2 regions of the Mycobacterium malmoense genome follow, and region 2 is predicted to be linked to the other one. Evidence: riboswitches for the same ligand, from Rfam matches in the RefSeq annotation. Region 2 holds a riboswitch; the other holds the start of a gene.
The links. A riboswitch is a leader RNA that binds a small molecule or an ion and turns the genes downstream of it on or off. The one in region 2 is predicted to bind fluoride.
Positions count from the first base shown of each region.

Region 1: it holds a riboswitch for fluoride, as region 2 does, so the genes downstream of both, K3U93_RS20800 (PE family protein) here and K3U93_RS00670 (hypothetical protein) in region 2, are expected to answer to the same signal.

Region 1 is NZ_CP080999.1:4,519,879-4,534,902, forward strand. It holds gene hemL (glutamate-1-semialdehyde 2,1-aminomutase) at 1-537, opposite strand, end outside; gene K3U93_RS20775 (nitroreductase family deazaflavin-dependent oxidoreductase) at 635-1,027, shown strand; gene K3U93_RS20780 (amino acid permease) at 1,011-2,324, opposite strand; gene K3U93_RS20785 (LLM class flavin-dependent oxidoreductase) at 2,510-3,655, opposite strand; gene K3U93_RS20790 (alpha/beta hydrolase) at 4,004-4,882, shown strand; gene K3U93_RS20795 (acyltransferase family protein) at 4,892-7,045, shown strand; fluoride riboswitch at 7,476-7,538, shown strand; gene K3U93_RS20800 (PE family protein) at 7,936-8,235, shown strand; gene K3U93_RS20805 (PPE family protein, SVP subgroup) at 8,258-9,625, shown strand; gene K3U93_RS20810 (DUF732 domain-containing protein) at 9,658-10,071, shown strand; gene K3U93_RS20815 (Rv0518 family GDSL lipase) at 10,262-10,957, opposite strand; gene K3U93_RS20820 (acyltransferase family protein) at 11,082-12,320, opposite strand; gene K3U93_RS20825 (STAS domain-containing protein) at 12,678-13,142, shown strand; gene K3U93_RS20830 (hypothetical protein) at 13,139-13,381, opposite strand; gene mce1N (transport-regulating membrane protein Mce1N) at 13,378-13,914, opposite strand; gene hemB (porphobilinogen synthase) at 13,927-14,913, opposite strand; gene K3U93_RS20845 (bifunctional uroporphyrinogen-III C-methyltransferase/uroporphyrinogen-III synthase) at 14,993-15,024, opposite strand, start outside.
Region 2 is NZ_CP080999.1:133,660-148,683, reverse strand. It holds gene K3U93_RS00730 (respiratory chain complex I subunit 1 family protein) at 1-434, shown strand, start outside; gene K3U93_RS00725 (hypothetical protein) at 437-1,111, shown strand; gene K3U93_RS00720 (proton-conducting transporter transmembrane domain-containing protein) at 1,120-2,205, shown strand; gene K3U93_RS00715 (hydrogenase large subunit) at 2,202-3,734, shown strand; gene K3U93_RS00710 (hypothetical protein) at 3,773-4,090, shown strand; gene K3U93_RS00705 (sodium-dependent bicarbonate transport family permease) at 4,212-5,432, shown strand; gene K3U93_RS00700 (NADH-quinone oxidoreductase subunit B family protein) at 5,463-5,972, shown strand; gene K3U93_RS00695 (proton-conducting transporter transmembrane domain-containing protein) at 5,969-7,990, shown strand; gene K3U93_RS00690 (PhzF family phenazine biosynthesis protein) at 8,055-8,741, shown strand; gene K3U93_RS25780 (MutS-related protein) at 8,786-10,207, opposite strand; gene K3U93_RS00680 (MutS-related protein) at 10,318-11,853, opposite strand; fluoride riboswitch at 11,885-11,945, opposite strand; gene K3U93_RS00675 (PE family protein) at 11,989-12,288, opposite strand; fluoride riboswitch at 12,601-12,662, opposite strand; fluoride riboswitch at 12,726-12,786, shown strand; gene K3U93_RS00670 (hypothetical protein) at 12,833-13,171, shown strand; gene K3U93_RS00665 (histidine phosphatase family protein) at 13,150-13,707, opposite strand; gene K3U93_RS00660 (universal stress protein) at 13,719-14,156, opposite strand; fluoride riboswitch at 14,184-14,258, opposite strand; gene K3U93_RS00655 (metallophosphoesterase family protein) at 14,475-15,024, shown strand, end outside.

The sequences.
Region 1 (15,024 bases), 930 kb from region 2:
CGGGCGCGGCGGGTCGTCACATAGGCCCAGCGTCGCCACCCCGGAACCCGCGTCGGCGAGCAACGCGTCCACGTGGCCGTGGTAGCAGCCGGAGAACTTGACGATCTTGGCCCGGCCGGTAAAGCCGCGGGCCAGCCGGACCGCGCTCATGGTCGCCTCGGTGCCGGAGTTGACCAGCCGGATCCGCTCGACCGGCGCCACCCGCCCGATGATCTCGGCGGCCAGCTGGCTCTCGGTGGGCGTCGGCGCCCCGAACGACAGGCCGGAGGCGGCGGCCCTGGTCACGGCGTCGACGACGGCCGGGTGCGCGTGGCCCAGGATCATCGGACCCCACGAGCACACCAGGTCGACGTAGCGGTTGCCGTCGGCGTCGGTGAGCCAGCAGCCGCGGGCCTCGGTGATGAAGCGCGGGGTGCCGCCCACCGCCGTGAAGGCGCGTACCGGGGAGTTCACGCCGCCGGGGATGACCGCGCAGGCGTCCTCGAACAGCCGGGCCGAGGCGCGCACGGCCGTGCCGATCTGGTCGGTGCTACCCATGACGACCAGTGTCCCAGCCTCCGCGGCGCGTTCAACTACAGGGTGTAAGAGTTGGTACGTCTTGAAGTGCGCCGGGGCCGACGAGTTGGATGGCGGTATGCAACTTCCCCAAGGACTCGCCCGGTTCAACCGGCACGTCACCAACCCGATTCAGCGCCTGTGGGCCGGTTGGGCCCCGTCGTTTGCCATCATCGAGCACGTCGGACGGCGCTCGGGAAAGCCCTACCGCACACCGGTGAATGCGTTCAGCGCCACCGTCGACGGCAAGCCCGGCGTCGCGGTCCTGCTGAGCTACGGCCCGGACCGCGACTGGCTGAAGAACCTCACCGTGGCCGGAGGCGGGCGGATGCGCCGCAACGGCAAGACGTTCGGCATCGCCGACCCGCAGGTCGTCAGCAAGGCCGAGGCGGCGTCGCATGTCGTCCGCGGCCGGCGGGTCTTCGCACGTCTGCCGTTCGAACAGGCGGTGCTGTTCACCAAGACGGGGTGATGCGGCGGAGTCGTCCGCGCCGCCTCCTGGCGACGACGTACAGCCCAACCACCGCGGCCCAGGACAGCAGGCTCAGCCAGAGCTGACTGCGCGCCGACCGGTCGAAGGCCATCTGCACCAGCACGGCGGTGATTCCGGCGAGGGTGAAAATCGACAGCACTGGAAAGAACCACATCTTGACCCGCAGCTTCTCTGGAGGCGTCCGGCGGCGCAGGATGATCTGCGAGAGCGCGATCAGCCAATAGACGAACAAGATGACGGCGCCCGACGAGTTGAGCAGGAAGAGAAACACCGTGCCGGGCGCGACCCACGCCATGACGACGCAGCCGAAGCCGATCGCCGACGAGCACACGATGGCGACATACGGGACGCCACGCGGACTGAGCTTGATCAGCTGAACCGGCGCCGCGCGCCGGTCGGCGAGCACGAACAGCATGCGCGACGCCGTGTACAGGCCCGAGTTCAGGCAGGACAGCACCGCGGTGAGCACCACCGCGTTCATCACCTGGTCCGCGCCGGGTAGACCCATGTGCTTGAGCGCGGCGACGTACGGCGAGGCGCCCAGCTCCACCGAGTTCCACGGCAGGATCACGACGAGCAGGAAGACCGATCCGACGAAGAAGATTCCGATCCGCGCGACCACCGACCTCGTCGCTTTTTGGACCGCCAGCTGCGGGTTGCGACTTTCCGCGGCGGCGACGGTGACGATTTCGGCGCCCACCATGGAGAAGATCACCACCACGATGGCGGCGAAGACCGCGCCGACGCCTTTGGGGAAGAACCCGCCGTGGGACGTGAGGTTGGAAAAATCCGTGTCACGGCCCGGAAAGAACCCGAGGACGAAAGCCGCGCCGACGACGAGAAAGACCACGATCGTCGCGACTTTGATTCCGGCGAACCAGAATTCGAATTCGCCGAAGGATCTCACCGAGAACAGGTTCGTCGCGGTCATCAGCACCATCAGGCACAGCGAGAGCAGCCACAGCGGCGCGTGAAACCAGTAGTCGAGGACCTTCCCGCCGGCGACCGCCTCGAACCCGACCACGATCACCCAGAAGTACCAGTACAGCCAGGCAACCGAAAACCCCGCCCAGTCACCCAGCGCGTTGGCCGCGTACTCGGCGAACGACCCGGTCGACGGGTTGGCGGCCGCCATCTCGCCCAGCATCCGCATCACCAGGACGATGAGCAGCCCGCAGAGTGCGTAGGTCAGGAACGCGGCGGGCCCGGTGTCTTTGATCACCACACCAGACCCGATGAACAGGCCGGCGCCGATCACGCCGCCGAGGGCGATCATGCTGAGCTGCCGCTGCGAAAGCCCTTGGCGCAGATGCGAAGTGGTGTTCGTTACGGGTTCCGCCGGCGCACTGTGGCCATCCGCCTCGGGCCGGGAATTCACCCGGCGTTGCGTGCGCCGCATGAGCGGACGCTAGCAGCCGGGTCGCCCCCTCGCCCGGGTCAGTCGCCCAGTCCTGGTGGCGGCTAGTGCGCCGAGGCGACGGCGAACGGCGTCGCCGGTGCCGGGTGCGACCGACGGTTGGGATGTCTCCACAACCCCATCCGCTCCAGCAGCGGCAGGACGCCCTCGCCGAACCAGTAGGCCTCTTCCAGGTGCGGATATCCCGACAGGATGAAGTGGGTGATGCCCAGTTGGGCGTACTCGGCCAGCCGTTCGGCGACCTCGGCGTGCGACCCCACCAGGGCGGTGCCCGCTCCCCCACGGACCAGGCCGACCCCGGCCCACAGGTTAGGCGCGACGAGCAGCCGGCCGCTACTGCCACCATGCAGCTCCAGCATGCGGCGCTGGCCGTCGGATTCGCTGCGTGCGAGGCTGGCCTGCACCCGCTCGATATCCGCCGGGTCGACGGCCGCGAGCAGCCGGTCGGCCTCGGCCCATGCCTCGGCGGCGGTGTCGCGGCTGATCACGTGAATCCGCAAGCCGTATTGCAGAATTCGGCCGGCATCGGTGGCCAGCCCGCGGATCCAGTCCAGCTTCTGCCCGACCGCCTTCAGGGGCTCACCCCAGGTGAGGTAGACGTCGGAGTGCCTGGCCGCGACCGGGCCCGCGGATGCCGACGATCCGCCGAAGAACACCGCGGGTATCGGCTCCGGCGGATTGTTCAGCTGGGCGTCGTCGACGCGAATGTGGTCCCCGGCGAAGGTGACCGGCTCCCGCGAGGTCCACAGCTGCCGCACCACATGCAGAAACTCGGCGGTGCGGGCGTACCGCGACTCCTTGTCCAGGAAATCCCCGTAGGCCCGCTGCTCATGCGGTTCACCGCCGGTGACGACGTTGAGCAGCAGCCGTCCACCCGAGTGCCGCTGGAAGGTCCCGGCCATCTGCGCGGCCAGGGTCGGGCTGAGCAGACCGGGCCGGAACGCGACCAGGAATTTCAGTGTCTCGGTGCCCTCGATCAGCATCGCCGTCGTCAACCAGGCGTCCTCACACCACAATCCGGTCGGCGTGAGCACCGCCTCGAAGCCGTTGTCTTCGGCCGCCGCGCAAATCTGGTGCAGATACCGCAGAGTCGCGGGCCGGTCGCCGTGCATCGCCGTGCCGTGCCCACCCGAGATCAGGTTTCGCGAATCCCCATAGGTCGGCAAAAACCAATGAAACGCCAGGCTCATCCACGCTCCCTTTCGAGTCTCCTTGCATCGTGCAGCAGATCGGCCCGGCGTGCGAGGGTTGAAACCTCCGAGATCGGATCGGGCGCCTTGAGGGCTGGCGCGGGCCGCGTCGAGTTTGAACCCGCGTTATCGGGGCCTGAGCGTGAGCCTGGGAACGGTTGGCTCCCGGCATGAATTCGGTTGCCACTCCGCGGGTTTGGCGTGCTCGACGAACCGGTTCATCGCGGCGCGGTCGAAGGACGGGTGTTCGGCGTCCCGCGGGCCGAATGTCAACTCTTCGTCAACGCTAAATCACAATGCTTGCGATACGGCGTGGCTGGGCCGATAAAAGCCGGCCGGCGCGGCATTATGTCGCTCGTGCCTGACCTGAACCGTCGTGCGGTACTGCGTATGGGCGCCGGTGCCAGCGCTGCAGCCGCTGGCGTGTGGGCGCTGAGCGCGCTACTGGATCCGCTGGAGCCGTGGGCGGCGCCGCCGCAAGCTCCCGCGCCGTTCGAGCCGAAGGCGGGCAGCAGCCTGCCGACCAAGCTCACCGGCTCGTTCGTGTCCGCGGCCCGCGGTGGCGTCAAGACCAATTGGGTGATCGCGCTGCCGCCGGGATACACCCCCGAGAGCGGGCTGCTGCGCCCGGTGATCGCGCTGCACGGCAAGGACGGCAACGCGAACATGATGCTCGACTGCGGTGTCGAGGACGGGCTCGCCCGGCTGGTCAAAGAGGGCAAGCCGCCGTTCGCGGTGGTGGGCGTCGACGGCGGCAACACCTCCTACTGGCACCGGCGGGCGTCCGGCGCGGACTCCGGCGCGATGGTGCTCGAAGAGCTGCTGCCTATGCTGTCGTCAATGGGTATGGACACCTCGCGGGTGGGCCTTATGGGGTGGTCGATGGGCGGCTACGGGGCACTGCATTTGGGTGCCAAGCTGGGCCCGTCACGCACCGCGGGGATCTGCGCGATCAGCCCGGCGCTGTTCACCTCGTTCACCGGCAGCGCCCCCGGCGCGTTCGACAGCTATGACGACTGGGTGCAAAACAGCGTGCTGGGCGTCCCCGCGCTGTCACAGATTCCGTTGCGGGTGGACTGCGGCACCGGCGACCGCTTCTATTTCGCCACACGTCAATTCGTCAACCAGCTGAAAAAGCCACCGGCGGGCAGCTTCTCCGCGGGCGGGCACGACATGGACTATTGGCGGGCGCAGCTGCCCGGCGAGCTCGCCTGGATGGCGTCCTAGCCGGGGCAGATGAAGGTCCGGCGGCCCGACAACGACAGCCTCCCCCGCAAGCGGGTGGTGCCCCCGCCGCGACAAGCGGGTTTTCGCCCGGACATCGAGGGCTTGCGCGCCGTCGCCGTGATCGCCGTCGTGCTCTACCACGCGCGCATACCGGGCGTCACCGGCGGCTACATCGGCGTCGACGTCTTCTTCGTCATCTCCGGCTTCCTCATCACCGGGCTGCTCTGGCGCGAGGTCACGACGACCGATGCCGTTCGGCTCGGCCGCTTCTACGGCGCCCGCGCCCGCCGCCTGCTGCCGGCCGCGGCCGCCGTCGGCGTCGCCACCGCGATCGGGGCGGCCGTGGTGCTGCCGCCGTTGCAGGCGCGAAGCGTCTTCACGGACGGCATCGCCAGTGCGGCGTATGTCGGCAACTACCGGTTCGCCATGCAGGGCACCGACTACCTGGCCTCCGACCTCCCGCCGTCGCCGTTCGAGCACTACTGGTCGCTGGGTGTCGAGGAGCAGTTCTATCTGATGTGGCCGGCGCTGATCATCGGTACCGCGTGGTTGGCGCGCCGCGTGCGCGGCGGCACCGCATCGCGGGCGACGCCGTATGCCGTCGTCCTCGGGTGCGTGGCGGCGGCGTCGCTGGCGGCGGCCGTGGTGTGGACCCGCACGTCGCCGCCCTGGGCGTTCTTCTCGCTGCCCACCCGCGCCTGGGAGCTGGCCGCGGGCGGTCTGGTGGCCCTGTCGATTCGCCAATGGCGCAGGCTGCCCCTGCTAGCCGCGGCGATCGCCGGATGGGGTGGTCTGGGCCTGATCGTGCTGACCTGCACCCAGCTGGGACCCGGCACCCCGTACCCCGGCACGGCGGCCCTGCTGCCCGTGCTGGGCACCGCCCTGATCATCGGCGCCGGGCGCGTCACCGGCGGCCTGGGGGCCGGTCGCGTGCTGTGCCGGCCCGCGGTGCGGGCGATCGGCCGGGTGTCGTACTCGTGGTACCTGTGGCACTGGCCGGTGCTGCTGCTGATGCCACCGCTGCTGGGCCTGCCCGCGGGCCTGCCGGGCCGGCTCGCCGCGGTCGTCGTCTCGGCCGGACTCGCGGTGCTCACGCTGCATCTGGTCGAAAATCCCGGCCGATTCGCGGCCGCCCTGCGCCGGTCGGCGAAGGCCAGCCTGGCCGTGGCCGGGGCCGCCAGCGCGGCCACCGCGTGCGCGTGCGTGCTGCTGCTGAACGTGGTACCGGCGCCGGCGGGGCACGGAACGGCCGCGCCCAAGGCCAACATCGTCGCGCTGCCCCCGGCGAACGCCCCCGCCGTCGGCCCGCAAGACGCGACGGTCCAGCAGGCGCGCGACGCGGTCGCGGGGTCCGCGGGCCTGCGTGCCGTGCCGTCCAACCTGGACCCGCCGCTTGCCGCGGCGCCCGCCGACAAGGCGGCGGTCTTCGTCAACGGCTGCGTGCGGTCGTGGCGCGATGTCGGCCAACCCGAGTGCGCGACGGGCGACACCGCCTCGCCGACGACGGTGGCCCTGGTCGGCGACTCGCACGCCGCGATGTGGCAGCCCGCGTTCCAGCAGCTCGCCGAGCAGCGGCATTGGCGGCTGGAGACGCTGGCCAAGGTGACCTGCCCGCTGCAGGAGCTGCGCATCACCAGCCCGTACCTGGGCCGGGAATACACCGAGTGCGAACAGTGGCGCGGCCAGATCATGGCCCGGTTGACGGCCGAACACCCGCGGCTGGTCGTGCTGGACATGAGCCGGCGCTACGGCGGGGATTTCGGCTTTGTGTCCTACGACCCGGCGTGGATCGGCACCCTGGCCGACACCGTGAAACGGTTGCGCGGCAACGGCGCGACCGTTCTGGTCCTCGGGCCGGCCCCGGATCCACACGGCTCCGTGCCCGCGTGCCTGTCGGCACACCTGGACGACGCCACCGCCTGCGCGCCTGCGCGCCCGGTCGCGGTCGACGACGGCGGCGTCGTCGCCGAGCGGGCGGCGACCACCGGCGGCGGCGGGCACTACGCCGACCTGACGGAGCTGTTCTGCACCCCGGACCGCTGCCCGGTGATCGTCGGCAACACCCTGGTGTTCCGCGACGACAACCACGTGACGACCGAATACGCGCGACTGCTGGCACCCGTGATCGGCGCGCTGGCGGACCGCGCCGTCGCGGGCGGGTGAAACCGTAATGAACTTCTGGTCGCGGACGATCGTCCTATCAGGGAAAGGTTTTTGGAGGTTGTGAGATGACTTCGCTGCTGCTGGTCTGCATCGCGGCGGCCGCGCCACTCGTCGGCGTCGGCCTGATGCACTTGCAAGCGCGCCTGGAGCGATGGGACTACGAGCGGCACGCGGAAGACTGAAGCGTCTGGCTCGAAAAACGTTCTGCGACTGAAACTTTGGCCTACTGGTGGTCTGCCTGACAGCTGGATGAGCGGCACACTCTCGCCCACCAAAGATCGCCGCACCGAAGGGTAAACACGATACGGGTCGGATCGTGGTGCGCCACGGCTGCGAGAACGTCGATCCGGCTCGGATTCCGCAACGCCAAACATCTTGTGCCGCAGAACCGGATATGAGCTATCGACGGCGGTTCGACCGCATGCTATCTTTGGCATTAGGCGATGAAGCACCGCCTTGAAAGGCCATCCCGGCTAATGGCTTCTACTCATACGCAGTAGAAAGTGGGTGGATGGTGATGCTCAGCATTGTGCTCTTGCTTCTCTTTTCCCGGTTTTATGCATGCTGGCCGCATTCGGGATGCCGTCGACGTCAGGTTGCTTGACCATGGCGATGACTCGCTCCAGCAATCGGGCTGACGATCAGATCGTAGATAATCCGCCCGCGCCCGGGAATCGCCGAAAATAACCGTCGCGATAGCCGATAGCCCAGCGCGCGGGTATCAGGCCACGCATTATCTCACGGGCCAATCACGGTCTTTATCGAAAGTGCTTACGCGACAGTACCTTTGACGAACTTCGATTTGGTAAAGGTGTCCGACCGAAATTCGGGTCGTTTGGCCAGCGTCAGCCACAGTTTTCGATCTGCCTTAAAGCGAAAGGGGAGGATCCATGTCTTTTGTGACCGCACAACCGGAAATGTTGTCAGCGGCGGCGTTCGACTTGCAGGCGATTGGGTCTGCGATGGCTGCTCAGAATGCGGCGATTGCGGCCCCGACCACGGGCGTGGTGCCCGCTGCCGCCGACGAGGTTTCAGCGCTTACCGCGCTGCAATTTGCCACTCACGGCGCGATGTATCAGGCGGTCGCTGCCGAGGCGGCGGTGCTGCACCAACTGTTGGTCACCACCTTGGCTACCAGTGCTGGATCGTATGCGGCCACCGAGGCCGCCAATGCCGTCACATTGAACTGACGTCCTCGGAGGGGATAGCGAGATGGACTTCGCGGTGTTACCGCCGGAAATCAATTCCGGCAGGATGTATGCAGGGCCCGGTTCGGGCCCGATGCTGGCCGCCGCGGCGGCTTGGGACGAGTTGGCCGCCGACTTGTATTCCAAGGCGGCATCTTGCGGATCGGTGATCTCGGGGCTGACCGGTGGGCCGTGGCTGGGGCCGGCGTCGGTGTCGATGACGGCGGCCGTTGGGCCTTATCTGGCGTGGATGATCACGGCGGCCGCGCAGGCCGAGCAGGCCGCCACCCAGGCCAAGACGGCGGCGGTGGCTTACGAGACCGCCTTCGCTGTGACGGTGCCTGTGCCGCTGATCGCGGCCAACCGCAGCCTGTTGATGGCGCTGGTTGCGACCAATTTCTTGGGGCAAAACATCCCGGCGATCATGGCGACCGAGGCGCACTACATGGAGATGTGGGCTCAAGACGTCGCCGCGATGATCGGTTATGCCGCCCACTCGGCGACCGCCGCGGCCTTGACGCCGTTTTCGGCGCCGACGTCAACGACCAATCCGGCGGGGTTGGCCGGTCAGGCGGCCGCGGTGGCCCACGCCGCCGCAGCCGGGGCGGGATCGGGCGTATCCCACGTCATGTCGGTGGGCCCACACCTGATGTCCGCGGTGCCACAAGCGCTGCAGGGTCTTGCCTCGTCGACGTCGTCGGCGTCGCCCTTGTCGGGGCTGTTGGGCCTGGCGAGTGGATCGGGCTCCTCGGCGTCGTCGTTGCCCTCGCTGACCTCGATTCCGTCGTACTTTGGCCCGCTCGCCTCGTTGGGGGGTATGAGCACGTCGACAACGAGCGCGACGATGTCGGCGAACTCGGTCAGCACCAACCTGAGGAACGCGGCAGCCAACCAGGAACGGCTCGTGCGTGAGGAGGCCCAGGGACTCATCCGCGGGGGCGCACCCGGAGATCTTGGCGGACTGCGCTCCGTGGGCCTCGGCGGTGCGATCGCCAATGCAAGCCTGGGCCAGTCGTCGTCGATTGGGGCGCTGTCGGTGCCCCAGCGCTGGGCCGCCGTCGCTCCAACGGCGATCCGCCCGCTCGCCGCGGCATTGCCGATAAGCAGTGTTAGCGCCGCCCCGCAGGCGTTGACGGGGTCCGCCGGTAACACGTTCAGCGACATGGCCCTTGCCGGCATGGCCGGCCGCGCCCTCGGCGGCGCGGCCGGTCTGGGCCACCGTGAAGGCGTCGGGGCCAGCACAGGCAAACCGCTCGAACCAGCGCAGACCTCACCGGGGGGCGCCGGAACGGGAATCGCCGCCGAGCTGCGCGAGCTCGCCGAACTCCGCGACCGGGGAATCCTGACCGACGAAGAGTTCGTCGAGCAAAAACAACGCGTCCTGGGTCGCTAATCACCGCTTCACACCATCAGGAGTGCCACAAGATGGCCATCAACTACCCGTTCGCCGACGGTGACGCCCACGGCGCCACCATCCGCGCAAGCCATAACCCACCGTCGCGAGGGGTGGGAATGTTGAGAACGCTAACGCTCGCCACGGCGCTCGCCGCAGCCGTTGCCCTGGCCGCACCCGCCCGCGCCGACGACCCTGAATTCCTGACGCGTCTGGAAAGAAGCCACGTCAGCTACGTCTCGCCATCCGACGCGCTCGCGTGGGGACGCTCCGTATGCGACCAATTACGCGACGGCCAACCACTTCCATCGGTGTTCTCCGCGCTTCAAAACGGTGGTGGCTTCACCAACCGCGATGCCGGGGCGATCATCGGGGCCGCGACCAGCGAGCTGTGCACCGACCAATATCAGACGGCGATGGATTGGGCCCGCGGCCAGCTGGGCTGAGCATGCGCGGCAAATGTCTTATCCGTGAAGGATTCTCGGGAGTTTACAGATAATCCACCGCTGCTGGCGTGCCTCGCAGTGGCCGCGTCAGTCGCTGGAGTTGGTTTGCCGAACCCGCGAGAGATCTGGAGCGATGGGATCATGAACGGAATGCAGACGACTGAAACGTCAGCACAGCCGGCCGCCCTACTCACCTAGACAACTGCGCGCGGATGAGCGGCGCGATCCGGTCCGCCAGATACTCGTGGCCCGCGTCGGTCGGGTGCACGCCATCCACCCCGATCAGGTCGGGCCTGCCGACGAACCATCCTTCGGCGATCGGGTCGACGAACGCCGCTCCCGCACCCCCGGCCGCGGCGTGCAGCACGTCGCGAATCTGCAGCATCGACTCGGGAACGGCGGCGGTTGGCCACGGCGGCCCGATCACCAAGAATTTCGCCGCCGGCGCCAGGCGGCGCGCCAAATCGAAGGCGCCGCGGGCCCTTTCGGCCACCAGCTCGGGATCGACGCCGTCGTCGTTGCGGGAGCCGAAGAACACCACCAGTGCGTCGTCGCGCTTGGCCGCCCTGGCGGTCAGATCCTCGAACACGCTGCCGTGGTCACCGCGCACGAAATAACCGGCCCTGCCCTCGGCCGCCACGTCGGCGGCGATCCGCACGCCTCGCGCGGCGAGGCTGTGCCAGGCAAGCGCGGTCCATGCCCTGGGGCCCAGGCCGCCCTCATCGGTGCCGGTGGTATAGGAGTCGCCGATCACCGCGACGTGGTTCAGCCGGGAATCCAGGGTCAGTGTGTCATAGGCCCGCACCCGGGCCGGGCATGGCGAATATTCACAGACGACGCCGGCCAGAAAAGTCAGGCTGATGACTAACGTGGCCAGCCGACTCACCGCTACCTCCCCTGGGAACCGCCGCATCCGAATCAACGGAATCGTACGGGGAAACGACGGGAACCGGCTGGCAACCCGCTGAATCGGCGCTGGGCACAAAACGATTCGCGTACCCACGCGGGTGTCAGACCGCGCGGGCCGAAACCGCTTCCAGCCCACCGTCGATCGGATGCAGCTTGGTGCTTGCCGGTTCGCCGTGCTCGGTTCTCGCGTCCGCGGCCCGGACGTCGACCATCCTGCGCATCCACCGGCGGGCAGGCTCTTCGACGAAGTGGTACAGCAGGATTGAACCCCCCACGGCGATCGCGAGCAGGCCGACGACGTTCCATTTCCACGGATTGTCCTGCGGCGTCAACTCGAATTGCTCGACGGCCCATCCCCAGGCGGTATGCACCAGCTCGTGCACCATGTACAGGCAAAACGAGATCTGCCCGCCGTAAACCATGAGCCGCGTCGACAGCAGCCTCGGCAGGCCGCCCGCGCCGACCGCCAGCGTGATCACCAGCGGAACGAACAGCACGTCGACCACGCCGCCGCTGTCGTTCTCCACGACGCCGGTTATCGGGTGCGCGTCAAACCAGTAGAGAACGGCCCCCATGGCCACCAGGAGAAGCAGGGCGACGTACCCCGCGACGAGGCGGGAGCGATCGGTCGGCCGCAACCTGCGCACGGCGGCGCAGGCCAGGGCGCCGGCGGTGAACTGCGTCACGATCCGCGGCAGCCAGCTCCACGGGGTGTAAAAGTGGCCGCTGGCCAGCAACATCACCACCGGCGGCAACGACGCCGCGAAGGCCAGCAACATCAGGCTTCGCGCCCTCGTGGCCTGCTTCATCCGCAAGATCACCAGAACGAGCAGGCCGAAGAGCAGGTAGGCCAGCCATTCCGCGCTGATCGACCAGGCCGGCCCGTCCCAACTGGAGTCATCGAAGAACGGCTGGAACCACAGCTGCACCAGTAGGACCTGGCGTACGTAGCTGACCGCGGTGAGCTGGCCCGCGTCGGGCGACGGCACGTGGCCGACGTGCAGGGTGAAGATCACCCACAGGACTGCCAGGTGCAACGTGACCAGGTACACCGGCCACACCCTGGCCAGCCGCAGCCACAGGAAGTGCAGGGTGGCGCGCGTCGACCATGCCCGGCCCATGCGGTCGAGGTAGTTCCACGTCAGCACGAACCCGCTGAGGATGAAGAAGAGGTCGACGCCCTGCGCGCCGCAGTTGAGTACCGGCGCCAGCGCGTCGCGGAAATCGGGCGACGCATCGCCCAACATCGGCCGGAAGTGAAACAGCACCACCCACAGCGCGGCGACGATGCGGAGTCCCGTCAGGGCCTTGATCTCTCCCCTGGTCTCTGCGCCGCGCACGATGCTCTTTCCGTCCGGAACCCTGCCGTTTCGTTCGCATGCAGTCCGGCTGACCGGGCGGCTGATCCATGCCACAGGCCATTTCACCAGCCCCCGACTGCGCAACCGGCAGCTTTCGCAGCCTAACAGCGTGACTGCCGCGATGGCGTGACGGGCCCTGGTGTGGCTTGGTGTGGCACCCGAAACATCGTCGATGTCGCTTGGAGTCGCCGAAAACGTTCCGAAAGTCGCTTCTTAGCAAAGAGTTAGAGCCGGCTGGAAGTCTCCTTACTTTTAACGGGCACCGTTAAAGACATTGGTCCGCGCCGAGTCGGTCCTACACGGCCACAACGAACGCCACGGGGAATGGGGCTGCTCATGACTATCGCAATCGCTACGTCGGTGTCGAAGCCGGGCCCGAACGCCCGGCGGGGGAACGGCACCCTTGAGTGCGGTGGCGCTCAGATTCGGGCGCACTGCCGTCACCTGGCGACGGTGGTGACCGTCCGGGGCGAGATCGACGGCGTCAACGCCGGCCGGGTCGGCGAGTACATCCGGCGTTTCGTCCTCGGGACCGAGCCGGTGGTGCTCGACCTGAGTGACGTGAGTCTGTTTGCGGCGGCCGGTATCTCGCTTCTGTACGAGTTCGATGAGGAGTGCCAGGCCGCCGGCGCGGAGTGGACATTGGTCGCGAGCCCGGCGGTGATCGAGCTGTTGAACGACGCCGGCGACGGGGCCATGTTTCCGATGGCGCGCTCGGTGCAGGAGGCGCTTCGCAACCTGGCCGAAGCCATCGTGCGCCGCCGCCAGTTCGTGCTGCCGCTCATCAAGAAGACGGCCTAAGCCCTAGAGCGCCGGAGCCTGGCGATCCCCGCCACCAGCAGCAGCCCGGCGGTCGTCACCAGCACCAGGGTCAGCAACAGCAGCTGCGGGTCATACACCAACGACGTGGTGGTCGGCTGCCCGTCCGCGATGGGTGCGACACCGACGATGTGGCGGGCGTGCGTCCAGCTGACGCCCGCGCCCACCAGCGCGGCACAGGCCAGGCCGAGTTCGACCAGGGCCCGGTATCGGGCGATCACCGCACCGACCCGTCGTCGTCGGTGACATCGGATCCGGCGGGCTCGACCCGCTCCTGGACCAGCGGGGTCAGCGCCGCGCGAAGGTGACGATGCCGACGCGCCCAGGCCTGGGCGGTGCGCCCCTCGGTGAGCCTGAGGCCGATGCCTATCCGGCCGCGGGGCACGCCGACCAATTCGCCAAGCGCCCGCGCCGACTGCCACCTCGCCAGCTCCTTCCCGGAAGCCTCGTGATTCTCGGCTTCCGGATACACCTTGACGATTTCGCGCACCAGGATGGTTTCGGTGCCCTCGCGCAGGGCGTCCTCGGTGAGCTCGACCGAGACGTGGATCCGCGCCGCCTTCACTTGCAACGCCACGAACGCCGACACCAGGACCAAAAAGACGAGCGGGACCAAGAGTGACACCGGGGCGCCGCTCCAGATTTCGATCAGGATCATGGCCGCCGCCGACGCCGGGCCCAGCAGCACCCACCACCAGCTGGCGCCGGGCTCGTAGAACAACGGCTTCACCCTGGTGTCCCTCGCTGTAGTCATGGAAGCCTCACCTCACGCAAGCCAACCCGCCGCCTCGGCGGCCCAGTAGCTGAGCACGATATCGGCTCCGGCGCGCCGGATGCTGGTCAACGATTCCAGCGCGGCGGCGCGGCCGTCGATCCAATCGTTCGCCGCCGCAGCGCAAATCATCGCGTACTCCCCCGACACCTGATAGGCGGCCACCGGCACCGGCGAAATCGAGGCCGCAGCCGCGACCACGTCAAGATAACCCATCGCGGGCTTGACCATCACGATGTCCGCGCCCTCGTCGAGATCGAGTCGGATCTCGCGCAGCGCCTCCCGGAAGTTGCCCGGCTCCTGCTGGTAGGTGCGCCGGTCTCCGGACAGGCTCGAGCTCACCGCTTCGCGGAAGGGGCCGTAGAACGCCGAGGCGAACTTCGCGGCGTAGGCCAGGATCACCACGTCGGTGTGGCCCGCGGCGTCCAGGCCGTCGCGGATCGCGGCCACCTGACCGTCCATCATCCCGCTCGGCCCCACCACGTGGGCGCCCGATTCCGCTTGCGCCACAGCGAGTTCCACGTAACGGGCCACGGTGGCGTCGTTATCGACGCGTCGCCGGTCGTCGAGAACCCCGCAGTGCCCGTGATCGGTGAACTCGTCCAGGCAGGTGTCGGCCATCAACACCGTGGCGTCACCGAGATCCTTGGCCAGGTCGCGCAGCGCGGCGTTGAGGATGCCGTCGGGGTCGGTGCCGGCCGAGCCGGTCGAATCCTTGTCCTCATCGCGGGGCACGCCGAACAGCATCAGCCCGCCCACCCCGGCGGCGACGGCGGCGGCGGCGGCGGCGCGCAGCGAGTCCCGGGTGTGCTGAACCACGTTCGGCATGGACGGAATCGGCCGCGGTTCGTCGATGCCGTCGGCGACGAACATCGGCAACACCAAATGCCGTGGTTCCAAGGACGTTTGCGCCACCAAGCGACGCAGAGCGGGGGTTGAGCGGAGCCGGCGCGGGCGCTGCCGGGGATAGCCCATGCTCATCGGCCGCGAGCGTGCGCAGAATGCCAGCCCCGGCGGCGTGTCGCTGTGCAGACACGCACGCTCGCCTGTCCGGCCGCCACTAGCGCCTGCGGCTCTTCTTGCGCGGCGGCG
Region 2 (15,024 bases):
TCGTGCTACCCACCCATCTACTGGGGACGGTCGCGTTTTTCCTGCTTGTCCTGGTGGAAAACGGGCGCATCCCGATCGATAGCCCGACGGGTTCGATCGAGATCTCAATGATCGAGGAAGGCCGGGTGCTCGAATACTCGGGCCGGTCCTACGCCCTGGTCAAGTGGGGCTCCTGGATGAAACTGCTGCTGCTGTCGTCGATATTCATGAACGTGTTCGTGATGCCTTGGGGCCTCGGCAATGCCACGACGATCGGCGGCGGCCTGATGGCGATTCCGGCGTTATTGGGCAAGCTCGCGATTTGCGGGCTTTTGATCGTCGTCATCGACACGTCGTTCGCCAAACTCCGGTTCTTCCGAATCGCCGAATTCCTCGGTGCCTCATTTCTTTTAGCTCTGGTCGGCATCGCAACCTCGTATGTGATCGGAGCATGAGCATGGAGAGCCTGACGGCAACGTCGACCGCGGGTGTGTTACTCGATCTATGTGGCGTGTTGATGCTGTTGTGCGCGTTTGCATGCCTGGGCTCGAAGCTGTTCAACCGGTACCTCACCTATTACGGCGCACAGTCCTGGCTGCTCGCGATCGCCTGCGGAGTGGTTGCCTATAGGTTCGGCCGCATTGAACTGTGGGCCCTGGCCGTAATCACGTTAACGGTCAAGGGCGTTGGGATCCCGCTAGCCGCAAGGCGGCTGCTGATCGAGCGGCTGGAACTTAAACGTGACGTCGCGATGTCCACTGGATTGTCGACGGCCATTATTTTCGGCGGTGCGCTGACCGCGTTCTCTTACTTGGTGACTCGGCCGCAGCTGCTACCCAAGGGGCTGGTGGCATCCGCGGTGGTCCCGCTGTCAACCGCGATGATCCTGCTCGGCTGCGAAGTCATGGTGGTGCGGCGCCACACCGTCGCCCAGCTGATCGGCTGGCTGCTCGTGGAGAACGGGGTGTTTCTGGGCGCGATTACGCTGGTGGCAACCTTTCCGTTCATTGTCGAAGCCGGGGTTTTTCTCGACATCGTCGCCGGCGTACTCATCATGGTTGTTTTTGTCTCGGGCATGACCCGTCAGCTGGCCGAGGCGAGTTCGGCCGAACTCAGGGAGCTGCGGGGATGACCGCGCTCGTGGTCCTGATCGCGTTGTTGCCGTTGGCGACCACGGCGACCGCCATCGCCGGCGCAAAGGCACGGGTAGCCGGCTACACGGCTATTGCCGCGGGCTGCGGATCGCTCGGACTATCAATCTGGCTGCTCCTGTGGATCGGCGGCCACCGTGTGCTGTCGGCCCTGTCGGGCTTCGTCTATGTCGACGGATTGAGTGCGTTCTTCTTGTTCACCGTGGCCGTGGTCGTGTTGCTTTCTTCGCTTGGATCGGCAGCTTATCTTCGGGCACAGGAGAATTCGGGGCTGCTGAGTTCATTCCAGGTGCGGATGTACTTCGGATTCTTCGGCGCGTTCGCCGCGCTGATGCTGGCGTCGCTCAGCACAGGAAACCTGGGCATGCTGTTCGTGCTGATCGAGGCGAGCACGCTGGCCAGCGCCGCGCTGGTCGGTTTGGAAGCACAGGCCAGTTCGCTGGAGGCAGCATGGAAATACATCATTATCTCCTCGCTCGGTGTCACCATCGCACTTGTCGGCACCATGTTCCTCTTCTACTCCGGCACCGGCCTGGCACTGACCGACAACCTCAGGTTGACCTGGCCGTACCTGTTCCAGCACGCATCCGAATTAGCCCACCCCGCACTGAAGTTGGCATTCCTGCTGGCCGTGGTGGGATACGGCACCAAGGTGGGGCTGGCGCCGATGCACACCTGGTTACCGGACGCGCACTCCGAAGCCCCGAGCCCGACCAGCGCGATGCTATCCGCGGCGCTGCTGAACACCGGAATGTATGCGATCATCCGCTTTCTGGCTATCGCCCGCACGGGCCTCGGCACCCACTACGTGCAGGTGGTGATGCTCTCGTTCGGGTTTGCTTCGGTCCTTATAGGAGCGCTATTCCTGGTCACCACAACCAATTTCAAGCGACTGTTCGCCTACTCATCGGTCGAGCATATGGGAATCATCGCGATCGCGCTCGGGTTCGGTGGGCAGCGGGTGCTGGCAGCGCTGCCGATTGTCACGGGCCTCACCGCACTGCTGGTGCTCGGCCTGTGGATCCCCACTGGGTTGCACACCGTGATCCTTGGATCAATCGGAGCGTTGACGTGACCGGTATCGACGCCACTACGTGGCAGGCCACCCTGCCCAGCCGGACACGGATGGTCCAGGAAGACAAGGTTTTTCGTGTCGACGTCCCAATCAGCGAGCTGCAAGCCACCGTACAACAGCTGACCGCCAGCGCCCGTCTCGCCGACATGTTCGCCGACCACGGACCCGGCGCGGACCCGATCTTACGATTGACGTGGGCGCTCGACACAGAAGCGCATCCCTATCTCCTGACCGAAACACCTTGTGCTACAGCTGAGTACCCCTCGTTATCCGTCATCGAACCAGCGGCGTTCGTGGAGGAATGCGAGATCTACGAGCAGTTCGGGCTGCGCCCCGCCGATGGCGGCCCGCTGAACCGAATCGCGCTGCCACCCCATGCAGGAGCCGAATTCCCCCGCTTGGGCCGAGCGCCCACCCATGAACCCGCCGATGTCCGCGCCCCGCACACCGTCGGTGGGGCCGCGTTCGAATTCCCATTCGGGCCGGTACGCGCGGCCGGCTTCGAGTCGTTGTACTACGGCCTGGTCACAAGCGGCGAGGAGGTGGTCGACCTCTACCTCTTCACCTGGCACAAATACCGTGGCATCGAATGGCGATTGCGCGGAATGACGCCGCGGGAGGCGCTGTTTCTTGTCGAACGGGCGGAGGGCCTGTCGGCGGCTTCACATGCGTGGGCGTTCGCCGCCGCCATCGAAACGGCGCTCGGCATCTCGGTCTCACCTGCCGCCAGCCGGATCCGTGCCGCGGCAGTGGAATTCGAACGGATCTACAACCACGTCGCCGCGATCGCCGCATTGTGCCAGTCCACCGGCCTCGCGGTTGGCCAGGCGGGTAGCGAAATCGTGCTGGAGCAGCTCTTGCGGTTGGCCGCACGATTCTTCGGACACCGGTACCTATTCGGTGTCGTCGATATCGGGGGCGTCGCCCGCGGGGTCGACCTTAGGGGACTCAGCGCCGAAACCCACATGGCCTGTGCCGATTTGCGACGCGTCACCGACGCGTTGAACAGCACCAACTCGTTCCTCGACCGCTTGGAGGCGACGGGTGTCATCACCACGGCGCAGGCCGGTTCGCTCGGTCTCGTCGGTCCGGTGGTGCGCGCGAGCGGCATTGCCCTCGATACGCGCCGCGATCACCTGCAGCCACCGTATGACGACCATCCGGTGCAAGTTGCGCTTGCCAGCGGCGGCGACGCGCGGGCCCGGTACCGAGTGTTCTTGGCCGAAATCGACGAGGCGTTGCGGCTGATCGACGAACTCGCCATTCCGGATTCCAGCGTCGGTTGTGAACCGGCGCCGATTCCGCAGCGGGCCGGATCCGGCCTCGGCTGGGCGGAATCGCCACGAGGCGAGGCGCTGGTGTGGGTCGAACTCGGTTCCGACGGGCGAATTCTTCGGTGCAGGCTGCGGCCTGCGGCGGTGCGTAATTGGCGCGCCTTCGGCGACGCGGCACGCTCCCAGAACGTTTTCACCGACATTCCGATCATCGAGGCCAGCTTCTGGCTCACCGCAGCCGGGAGGGCACGCTGATGGCACTGTGGTTCCTTCGTGGATTGCGCCGAGGCGTAGTGACGACTCGTTACCCGCGCGGGGCGCCGGAACCGTGGACACGTGAGTTGCCCAGCCCACCGGTGTTCGACGCCTCGCCGCTGGATACCGGCGTGGCCGACCGGTTGGTCGCAATGTGTCCGAGTTCCGCGCTGCGACGCGACGACGACGTTCTGATCTATGACGTCGGCGCCTGCACCTCCTGCGGCCGCTGCCTGGCGGCCGCACCCGCCGTCGTGCGCCCCAGCGGGGTTTTCGAACTGGCCGCTACCGCCCGCGAACAGCTGATCAAACACATTGGGTTGCGTAAATCGTCCCCGCCGGAAGGACTCTCATGACGGAAACGGTGGCCGTGGTGCCTGATTGCGCGGTTGCCACGGCGGAATCGAAGCAGCTCCTGATATTCGTCTCGGCCCCGACGGGTTGTTAACCCCCCGGCAGCAGTTATAGGAGCCACCAATGCTTTACGAGTTCTGGCAAAACTTCATCCACAACTTATTCAAGCCGCTGTTGTTGTTCTTCTATTTCGGCTTCCTGATCCCGATCTTGAAGGTGCGGTTTGAAATCCCGTACGTGATCTACCAGGGACTGACCATGTACCTGCTGCTGGCCATCGGCTGGCACGGCGGCGAAGAGCTCGCCGAAATCAGCCCGTCGAGCATCGGACGCATCGTCGGATTCATGGTGGTGGGCTTCGCCTTGAACTTCCTGATCGGCATTATCGCCTACTTCGTGCTCAACCACGTGACTGCCCTGCGGCGGATCGACCGGGCGACGGTGGCCGGGTATTACGGATCGGACTCGGCGGGGACCTTTGCCACCTGCGTGGCGGTGCTCACCAGCGTCGCCATCGCCTTCGACGCCTACATGCCCGTCATGCTGGCCATTATGGAGATCCCCGGCTGCCTGGTGGCGCTGTATCTGGTGGCTCGACTGCGTGCCCGGGGAATGGATGCGGCAGGGAAGATGCCGGATGAGGCGGGCTACGCGACGCCGGCGACCGTGGGGGCGGGGCCCGGCACCGCCGCGCGGCCCGCTTACGGCCAGAGCCTGCGATCCCAGCAGGAACATCAGACCGGGCACGAGCCGGAAACCTCCCCGGAACAACGCGAGCATCCCGAGGGAAACCCCCTGGGCGGAGATGCCGCGCGGCACAACACCACAGCCACGCTGCGGGAGGTCTTGCTCAATCCCGGGCTGTGCCTGCTGATCGGCGCCGTCATCGTCGGCTTCATCAGTGGCCTGCAAGGCCAAAAGGTGATCCACGACGACGACACCTTTTTCGTGTCGGCGTTCCAGGGCGTCCTGTGCCTCTTCCTGCTTGAGATGGGCATGACGGCCTCCCGCAAGTTGCGCGACCTACGGTCGGCGGGACTCGGCTTTGTGCTATTTGGTCTGCTCGCACCGAATTTCTTTGCGACGCTGGGTATTCTCGTCGCCCACACCTATGCCTACTTGACCGACACGGCGTTCAAGCCCGGAACCTACGTGCTGTTCGCGGTGCTGTGCGGTGCGGCGTCTTATATCGCCGTCCCGGCGGTGCAGCGACTGGCGATCCCGGAGGCCAGCCCGAGCCTGCCTCTCGCCGCATCGCTGGGCTTGACGTTTTCCTACAACGTCACCGTCGGGATTCCGCTCTATATCGAGATTGCCCGGATCATCGGGCTGCACTTTCCGTAACCACAAATCGCCACGCAGGGAGGGCTTGTCATGACGGCGGCAACAAGCACGGTGCGACGGGACTCGGCGGCCGAGGATCTGCGCCGTAGCGTGCGCAAACTGTTTGGGCGTAGCCTGCATATCCGCACCGTTGACACGGGCTCCTGTGCGGTGTGTGAGCAGGAAATACGGTTGCTCGCGGCGCCCCACTACGATCTGCACCGGCTGGGATTCTTTTTTACCCCGGCCCCGCGTCACGCCGACATTCTCATGGTGACCGGGCCGGCCGTACGAGCGTTCGACGTGGCGTTGCGCAAGACCTACGACGCCACGCCCGAACCCAAGCTCGTGATGGCCGTCGGCGCCTGCGCGCTCGGCGGGGTTTATCCCGCAGACCCGATCGCCCACGGCACGCTCGACGCGGTACTCCCCGTCGATGTATACGTGCCGGGCTGCCCACCCAGTCCGATGGCGCTACTACAGGGACTGATGGTCGCGGTGGGTCGGCTTGCCGAGAAGGTGTCCGCAATGCCCTTCGTGGATCAAGGTGAGCTGCCGTGATCGAATGGGTTATGTTCGGCGCCGCCGCAGCGTTGTGGGTCGCGGCCACGGCGACTGCGTTCGTCCCAGCACACGGTCCGGTGCGGCTTTCGCCCGCCCTGGGTGGTGCGGGTGGCTTGGCCGCGCTCATCGGCGGGGTCAGGCTGTTGCTCATGCATCCCGGGTCGGTGTCTAAGACGTTGGGCGGCAACGACATAGTCGGCGCCTTGACGCTGCGGCTCACGCCGCTGGCCGGTGTGTTCGTCGCGGTGCTGGGCGCCGTCGCGATCGGAATCGCCTGCTATGCGCCGCGATACCATGCCGTGGGCCGGGGCACGTCGCTGTACCTCGCGATCTACCATCTCGCGCTGCTGGCCACGCTAACGGTACTGATTGCGGGCACAGTCGTGGTGTTCCTGGTGGCATGGGAGTCGATGGCGTTGTTGTGCTATCTGATGATCCTGCGCCATCAACGCCGCGAGGGGGTTGCCGCGGGCGCGTTCTGGTTCCTCGCACTTTCCGAGGTCGGCTTCGGGCTGATCGTCGCGGCATTCGTGCTTCTTGCCGCCGATGCGGGCAGCACAGATTTCGCGACGATTGCCATGCGATCGGGGCACGTCTCGCCGGGGTCTCGTGACGCGATATTCCTGCTGGCGCTCATTGGTTTCGGGTTCAAGGCGGGCTTGGTACCGCTGCACGTGTGGTTGCCGGAGGCACACCCCGTGGCACCCGCCGACGGTTCCGGATTTCTGTCCGGAATGGTGGTAAAGCTTGGCGTCTACGGCATCCTGCTGTTCGCCACCGAGCTGCTCGGTGCGGGTCCCGCATGGTGGGGTCTCATAACCATGGGCCTGGGCGCGCTCACCGCGGTGCTTGGCATCCTGTACGCGCTCACCGAACGCGACATCAAGAAGTTCCTTGCCTATTCGACGATCGAGAACGTGGGAGTTATCGCCATCGCAATTGGAGCCGGGATGACCTTCACCTCCTACGGGCAGCCGGTATTGGGCGCATTCCTGCTGCTTGCCGCGCTGTATCACGTTGCTAACCATGGCCTTTACAAGACGCTACTGTTCTTGGAGGCCGGGGTGATCGAGCACGCCACCGGCACCCGCGACATGGATCGGCTCGGTGGTCTGGTTCACCGGTTGCCACGTACCGCGGTGATCAGCATGATAGGCACCCTCGGAATTGCGACGTTGCCGCCGCTGAACGGTTTCGTCTCCGAATGGCTGATCTTCCAGGGACTGTTTCAGGGTTTTCGGATACCGAGTCATCTCGTGGGCATCTTGATCGTCGTGGCAGCGGCCTGCCTGGGGCTAACGGGAGGCCTGGCCGTGTGCGCCTTTGTGCGCGCGTATGGTATCCCGTTCCTAGGCATGGCGCGGACCAAAGATGCCGCTGCCGCCGAGGAATCCGGACAGCCTGTGCTCGGAGCCGCACTCTTGGCTATGGGGTGTGTGGCACTCGGGGTGGGGGCACCTTTAGTGATCACGGCTCTCGGACGTGCCGTCCACACCGTTACCTCGGTCAACCTGCTGCCGCGGGTGATGGTCGATAAATTGACCATCATTCCGGCGAACACGGATTTTTCGGCGTTCTCCCCAACGTACCTTGCGGCATTCATGGTTGCCGTCTTGATCGTGCCGGTCATGATCCATGCCGTTGGACGCCCGAAGGCGCCAAGTCGGCGGACCCCGGTGTGGGACGGTGGGATCGTCACCTTCAAACCGCGAATGCAGTACTCGGCCATGACATTTGCCGCGCCCGTACGGGTGACATTCGACCGCCTATATCAACCGACGGTCACCCTGCAGCGAGCGTCCGACGAGCCCGCCGGGAGGTCCGGGCCGGTGCACTACGAAGCCGAGGTCACACCGCTGTTTCAACGTTACTTGTATCGTCCGGTCATAACCGCCGTGCAATATTGCGCGCGTCTGGTGACCCCGATCCAATCGGGCGATGTCAACTTGTACCTGCTCTACGTATTCCTCGTCGTCCTAGTCGCCTACCTGCTGGGGGCACTTGGCAGCGGATGACGGTGCACACCGATACGAGCAGTCGCTGTGGCGGCGTACTGATGATGAGAGGATACTGGCGCCGATGGCTACCGACGTAACCGTTCTGCGGGTGTTCACCGACATCGACGGCAGATTCGGAAACCTGCTCGGCGTGATTGACGCCGCTGCAGTGCCAGACGCGGACCGACAACGCATTGCGACCCAATTGGGTTATAGCGAAACAATTTTCGTCGATCTTCCGAAGCGGGGGAATGCTACGGCCGAGGCTCACATCTTCACGCCGGCCATTGAATCGCCATTCGTTGGCCACCCCGCCGTGGGAGCGGCTTGGTGGCTGCGTGACCGTGGCACACCCGTTCGAAGCCTACGGCTCCCGGTCGGCATCGTCGAAGTCGATTACGCCTCAGAGCTGGCGATCATCCGGGCATACGCCGAATGGACTCCTGAATTCGTGATGCATCAACTGATCTCGCCTCAGGATGTCATCGATGCTGACCCCAGCGACTATTCCGACGACTTCCCGCACTATGTATGGGCTTGGATCGACCGAGACGCCGGGCGCGTGCGCTCCCGCTCGTTCGGACCCGAGCTTGGCGTGCAGGAAGACGAAGCCACCGGCGCCGCGGCAATACGCATCAGCGAGTACCTCAGCCGCGATCTGACCATCACCCAGGGCAAAGGGTCACTGATCCACACCCTGTGGAGCCCGAATGGCTGGGTAAGCATCGCTGGTCGTGTCGTTCGCACAGGAGTGGCGCACCTAGCCTGACCGGCCGGCACATATTTTCAGATTGCGGGAGCGCTCTCCACCGCTCAGCCGGACCCTACAGTTTCCCGGCTGACGTCGCGATTCGAAGCGATGCCGAACACCCGCCGAAACGAGTCCTCGCCGTAGCTGGTGGGTTCCGGTTGCCCCGGTTCCAATCGGAACGTCCGCACACCATCGGGGCGGCGCTGGGCTCGCAGGAACAAGTAGGCCGGATCGTGTCGCGAGCTGAGGCTATGCGCGAGGTCGTACAAGTGCGTGACGAAAACCACTTTCACCCCGCTTTCGACCATGGCCCGCACCACGTCTCGCGCGATTTGCGATCCTTCCCGCTCGTTCGTCGCGGCAAACGACTCATTGCACAACAGCATTGACGCCGAGCCGACGAAGTCGGCGATGTCGCTCATACGGGCAAGTTCTTCGTCGAGCTTGCCGTGGGTGTGGGTGTCGTCTTCTTCGCGCTTGAAGTGCGTGAAGACAGCGTCTCGGACGTTGGCGCGAAACGATGTGGCGGTGACAAACATGCCGGCTTGCATCATCACCTGCGCCGCGCCCAAGCTGCGCAAAAACGTGGACTTCCCGCCTTCGTTGGCGCCGGTGATCACGATCAACGACTTCGCGTCGCCGTCGACGTCATTGCCGGTGACCCGCTTACCGGCGGTCAGGCACAGTCCCACGTCGCGCAGGTCGCGGCAGCAGAGCTGTGGCGGGCCGATCGGTGTGGGAATCGGAAAGCAGGTGGGCACACCGGCTTTGGTGAGCTGATCGTAAAGGTTCGCGCAGGCCAGGTAAAACCCCAGTTCGGTGCGCAGCCGGCCAAAGAACCCCTCGACGTGATCTGCAGATCGGGTGACCGTATTGGCAATGTCGTTGATGGCCCGCCCGGCTAACTCGGTTAGCGCCTGCGCGCCGGTTTCGTCGCGCTCATCAACAACGAAGCCGCAACCGCTGCTGCGGTTTCCGGTCAATTTGTCCCACCAATTACGGCGAGGTGGCTGGTGAAGGAGATAATCCACGCCCTTGTTACCCATTCCGAGCGCGGCGCTGAGCAGAACACCTCGCGGAAGATGCAACTCGCGAAGGTCCGCGTCGAGCTGCTCGAGGTACTCGTCGCCGATCTGCTCGCCAATCATCGCCAACAGCTGCCGAAACCCCGGCGAGCGAAATCCGTTGGCATGCTCATCGCACAGGCTGCGCAATTGCCGGAGGTTGCCGACCAGCAGTTCGAGAATCCGAACGGAGCGACGCAGGATGGCCTGTGGGTCGCGGGACATCAAACCGCCGAGGAACACCTTGCGCCGAACTTCGACACCGTCGACCGCGACGTCATACATCCGCTGCACCGCGGCACGATTGGCCAGGCAATCCGCCAAGACTTGCTGACGGTAGACGATGACGTCGGGATCGACAACCGCCTGTGGCACTATCTTTTTGGCGGTGTCGAGCAAGAATTCGTCGCCGGCGGCCATCGCTTTGTAGATCCGCCGGAGCTCGAGATCGTCATCGACGAGATTCTGCAATGGCCACGGAAGCCGCGGCGCTAGGTCGGGGTCGTGAACGGGGTGTAGCAGTCGAACCTTCATTGGCTGATCCTCCGCCCCAGCGCCTCGTAGCTGAGGCCGTACTTGTCGGCTAGTGCGGCGGCATAGGCCAGGCCGTCCGCGGGTCGGCGGGTGAACTTGAATGTCCGCCGAGTTGGATCATCCTGGGCCACTTCGCCGACCATGCTCACACACGCCGGATCCAGTGTGGACAGCTCGTCGAGGAAGCTGACGTAAACCGCGACGCAGCGCAGCTGGATGATTCGTTCGAGCACCTCACGGCCGATCAACAGGGCATCATTGACGGTGGTCGACGAGAAGCTCTCGTTCATGATGATGATACTCGCATCGGTTGCGCGCGAAAGGATGTCATGAATCCGTACCAGCTCGTTGTCGAGCTTTCCGTGCAGCGTCGACAGGTCTTCCTGCCTTTCGAAATGGGTGAAGATCTGATCGGGCAATGTCAGTCTGGCGTCGCTGGCGGGTATCGGGCACCCAATCGAGGTGAGATAGGCGCATTGGCCGATGGTCCGGGCGAAGGTCGTCTTACCGCCCTGGTTCGGACCGGTAACCACGAAAATCCGCTCGGATTCCGTCAGGTGAAAGTCGTTGGTAACAAGGCGTCTTTCGTCTTGCACCGCGTTGATTGCCAGCGCCAGGTCGAAGGCGTCCCGGGCGTCCACGACGCCCGGCTCCTGGGTGACACGCGGATAGGTGAACGCTAGCCCGGCCGCGGTGAAGCGTTGGACGAACGCAAGGTATGCCAGATAGAACTGGATCTCGTGCTCAAATCTGGCGACGACGGGTTCGATGAAGTGTTCGTATCGGCGGCAGAAGTCACCGAGCAGCGTAAAGACCTCCGGATGAAGTTCGGCGACGCATCCGAGGATCTGCTCCTCGATATGGTTCATGTCTTTGAACTCCGGAAGGGCGACACGATAGTCCTTGCTGGACTCGGTGGCGAAGCGTTCGAATGTCTCGGCAACCGCCGAGCTGTAGTCGTTTTGGCCGTCGAACTTTTCGACGTGGACCCGAAGGCCCTCGATGTGCACCGTGTATCGCACTTTGCGCAGCTGGTCCCGCATCGATTCGGTGTCGGCCACCAGCGTGGTGAACGCTTCGCTGGTGACGTAGCGGGTTACGTGTTCGCCGAAGTTGCATAGCCCCCGCGAACGCGGCCGGACGTGGGCGAGATCGTCTCGCAGCAACGCCACCGTGTGGCAATAGCTTTCGATCGCAGCGACCAGCCAGCCCTGTCGCTGTAGCCGATGCCAGGCGTTCCTGGCCACGTGAAGCCGGCCCCGCATCGCGCGCATGCCCTCGACGAAATTCTGTATCGGTGACCGTGTTTCCTCGTTTTCGAGATCACGGAAGACCTGCTGGCGGTACTCCACCGTAGGCACGTCGTGCAGGGGCGTGTAGAAGATGCTTGCGATATCACTGTCACCATATCCAGCCGTAACCGCGGCGACGATCTGGTCGAGATGGAGATCGGCCAAACAATCCGGTGGTGGTATGTCGGCACCCCTCATACCGTCGACATCCGGACCAAGGATGCTGGTAAAGCCCGCCATTACCCTCACCTGCCTTCTACCGCGCGTCGTTCACGTGGTAGAAGCCATCAGCCGGTGCGGCAGTTAAGGCGAGCTTCATCGCCTTGCTCCATGCTACCCGCGATCACTGGGTTCGCGCTTGTCAGATTGGGTCCCTTACGCGGTCGCGATCGCGTTGGCCGCCTCCGTGGCCTCGTATGACACGGCGCTGGCCCCCAGCGTGGACACGAACTGTTCGTGAATCGCCGCGGCTTGCGCCGCCATCGCCTGATACATCTGCGCGTGTACCGCGAATTGCATGGCCGTCAACGCCGACACCTCGTCGGCGGCGGCCGGAATCACCCCGGTCGTCGGGGTGGACGCGGATGCGTTCGCGGCGGTCATGATGGAACCGATGGTGGCCAAGTTGCCGGATGCGGTGGCCAGCAACTCCGGTTGTGTAGTCACAAATGACATGGCTTCCTCCCTTGGTTGTGATAGCTCCGAACATGGTCGGATGGCGCTTGGTTGCGTGTCGGCGGCGGACTTCGGTAAACATGTTGCGGACAAACAGCATTCGATGAGTTTGCCAGGATAGGTCGACGGGCGGCGGGTTGCTTGGCCGACGGCCGGGGCAGCTCGCAGAGCGAATCGACGCGACCCGCGCACGCAGCGGACGGGCAAACGATTCTCGCGAAAGCGTCAGCGCCAACAATTGCGCCGAGACGGTGCGTCAGCTCGCTCACCCGGCATGTCATCTAACTCACCTGCCTTCTACCGTGGGTCGTTCACGCGGTAGAAGCCATTAGCCCGGTGCGGCAATCTTGGCGAGCCTCATCGCCAGACCGCCAATGTTACCCGATGTTCAAGTTATCGCGCAAAGAGCCTGGCGAACTCGTCGTCAGCGGGTCATCATGGGACAAGGCGGTGGGGCTCGCCGAAACCGCGGACGTCGCCGATGGCCCCTGGACGGCAGCAGCCAGGGAGAACGCATGTCCAATCCAACGTCAACGGGGTTCTGATGAGTTCGCCGTCGCGGCCGATCAGAAATCCGGCGCAGTTCGACGTCACGTTCTGGCTACCGCCCGGTGGCACTGACAATGGGGTCTTCGCGACTTACTGGGCAGAGTTGGCCGATCTGCAGTCCAGCGACATCGGTCCCGTACTGGCGCTACTTGCCGACGCCGACGTCGGCGGCTACGTGGCGACTCCGGGCGGCCAATTCGGCCGGCGTGCGCATTCTCCGATCCACCGCCTGTGGGTGGATTCGCTGCAGTATCACCGCGCGGAAGACGTTCTCATGGCCTACCTGAACCGCAGAGACCGCACAGACGAGAGTCAGTCGGCCACAACGTCATAGGAGTCCACCCGCCAGACTCCATCGACCAGGCTGAGCTGGTTCCAGCACGCCGTCCGCTGGCCGATGTGGTCCAGCGAGGGATCCAGCTGCTCCAGCAAGGTGGTGTTGAACGCATCGTGTGACACCAGGACGACGGGTCCCGGCCCGAGTTCGTCCACGAGCTCGAAGAACGCTCGTCGTGCCCGCTCGGCGACCGCCGCTCGGCTTTCCACGCCAGGTGCGGAATCGACACTGCCGTAACGATGTTCGACATCATCGCGACGAAGGCCGGTCATGGGCCCATAGTCGCGGTCGTTGAGCCGGGCATCAATCGTGACCGGAACGCCGGCGGCAGCGCCGATTGCCTGCGCGGTCGCCACCGCCCGCTGCAGCGGGCTGGAGACCACCGCGGTGGGATGTCGGGCGGCCAGCGCACCGGCGAGCCGGGAGACTTCGGCGATGCCGACCTCATCCAGCGGCGGGTCGCTGAGCCCGCGCAGACGCCCCTCGGCGTTGAGCGCGGTGCGGCCGTGCCGGGCCAAATAGACCCGACTCACGCTGCCCGCGTTCACAGGCTGTCCGCGAACTCGGGCACCACCGCAACCGGGCGTGTGCTGTGGCGCAACAGGTTTCGCGCCACGGTGCCGGTCACAATGTGGCTCAGGGCCGGAACGATTCCGTGCTGCGGCCGGCCGACCACGATCAGGGTCGCGGAGCAGTCATCCGCGGTCTTGAGAAGCGCCTTAACCGGATCGCCGTTCAGAAGGTGATAGGTCCACGGCACATGGGCGGCATCGAGGGCTTCCCCAACATGCTGGCGCTCGGCGTCGAGCCTTTTCTTGGCAGCTTCGGCCGACTCGGTCGAGGTGCCGGAGATGGGGCTATCTGCCATGTCCACCACGTGGACGACATGGACAGGCACATTCAGGGCGCCGGCGAGTTCAGCGGCAAAGAGCACCGCCGCCCGGCTGGCCGGGTGGCGGTCGTATCCGACGACCAATGCCATGGCGGACTCCTTGCCCACAGCTTGCCAGGTAACACAGGAGCCATCAGCCGGGCCGGCGGTTCGGGCGGGCTGCCCAGGCGGAGATCCATCGCCTCGGTACAGGCTAGCCGCTCGGCCCGGGTGGGGACCAGCGTCAACGCGATTGACCCGGCCTGAAAAAGCCGCGTAGCCTGGACCGAAAACAGGCGGTGGGGCCCGCATCCTGCAATCAAGGGATTGCCCGGCGGTTGCCAACGGTCCCTGGGAACTGATCAGCTCCGGTTGTGCGGCGTGCCAGCGAGGCACGTCGCCAATCGGAAATCGACCCAGGAGGCGACTATGAATCGAGTACAACTGCCATCGCGCCTGCCGTCCCCTGGCCAACTGCTGGCGCACTCGGTGCTTTCCCCACCGTCCCGTATTGCGATCGCGGGCGACTGGCATGCCGACACCAAATACGGCGTCGCCGCGATCGAACATGCCGCCAAGCGTGATGCGACGGTGCTGATTCACCTGGGTGACTTCGGCTACAACTTCACCGACGACTATCTGGATTCGCTCGATGATGCGCTTGACCGCTGCGGCATCGTCTTAGCTTTCGTCGACGGTAACCACGAGAACTTCGATCGGTTGTTAAGCTGGCCCGTCGATGCCGACGGCTTGCGGTACCTGCGCGAGCGCATCGTCCACTTGCCGCGAGGATTTCGATGGCAGTGGGCGCAGACCAGTTGCTTGGCCCTCGGTGGCGCCTATTCCATCGACCGCTTTCTGCGCAAGCCCGGACAGTCGTGGTGGCCCCAGGAGTGGCTCACGTCGCAGCAAGCTCGTGACGCCGCGGCCGATGGACCCGCGGACGTGATGTTCTGCCACGACTGTCCGGCCGGCATCA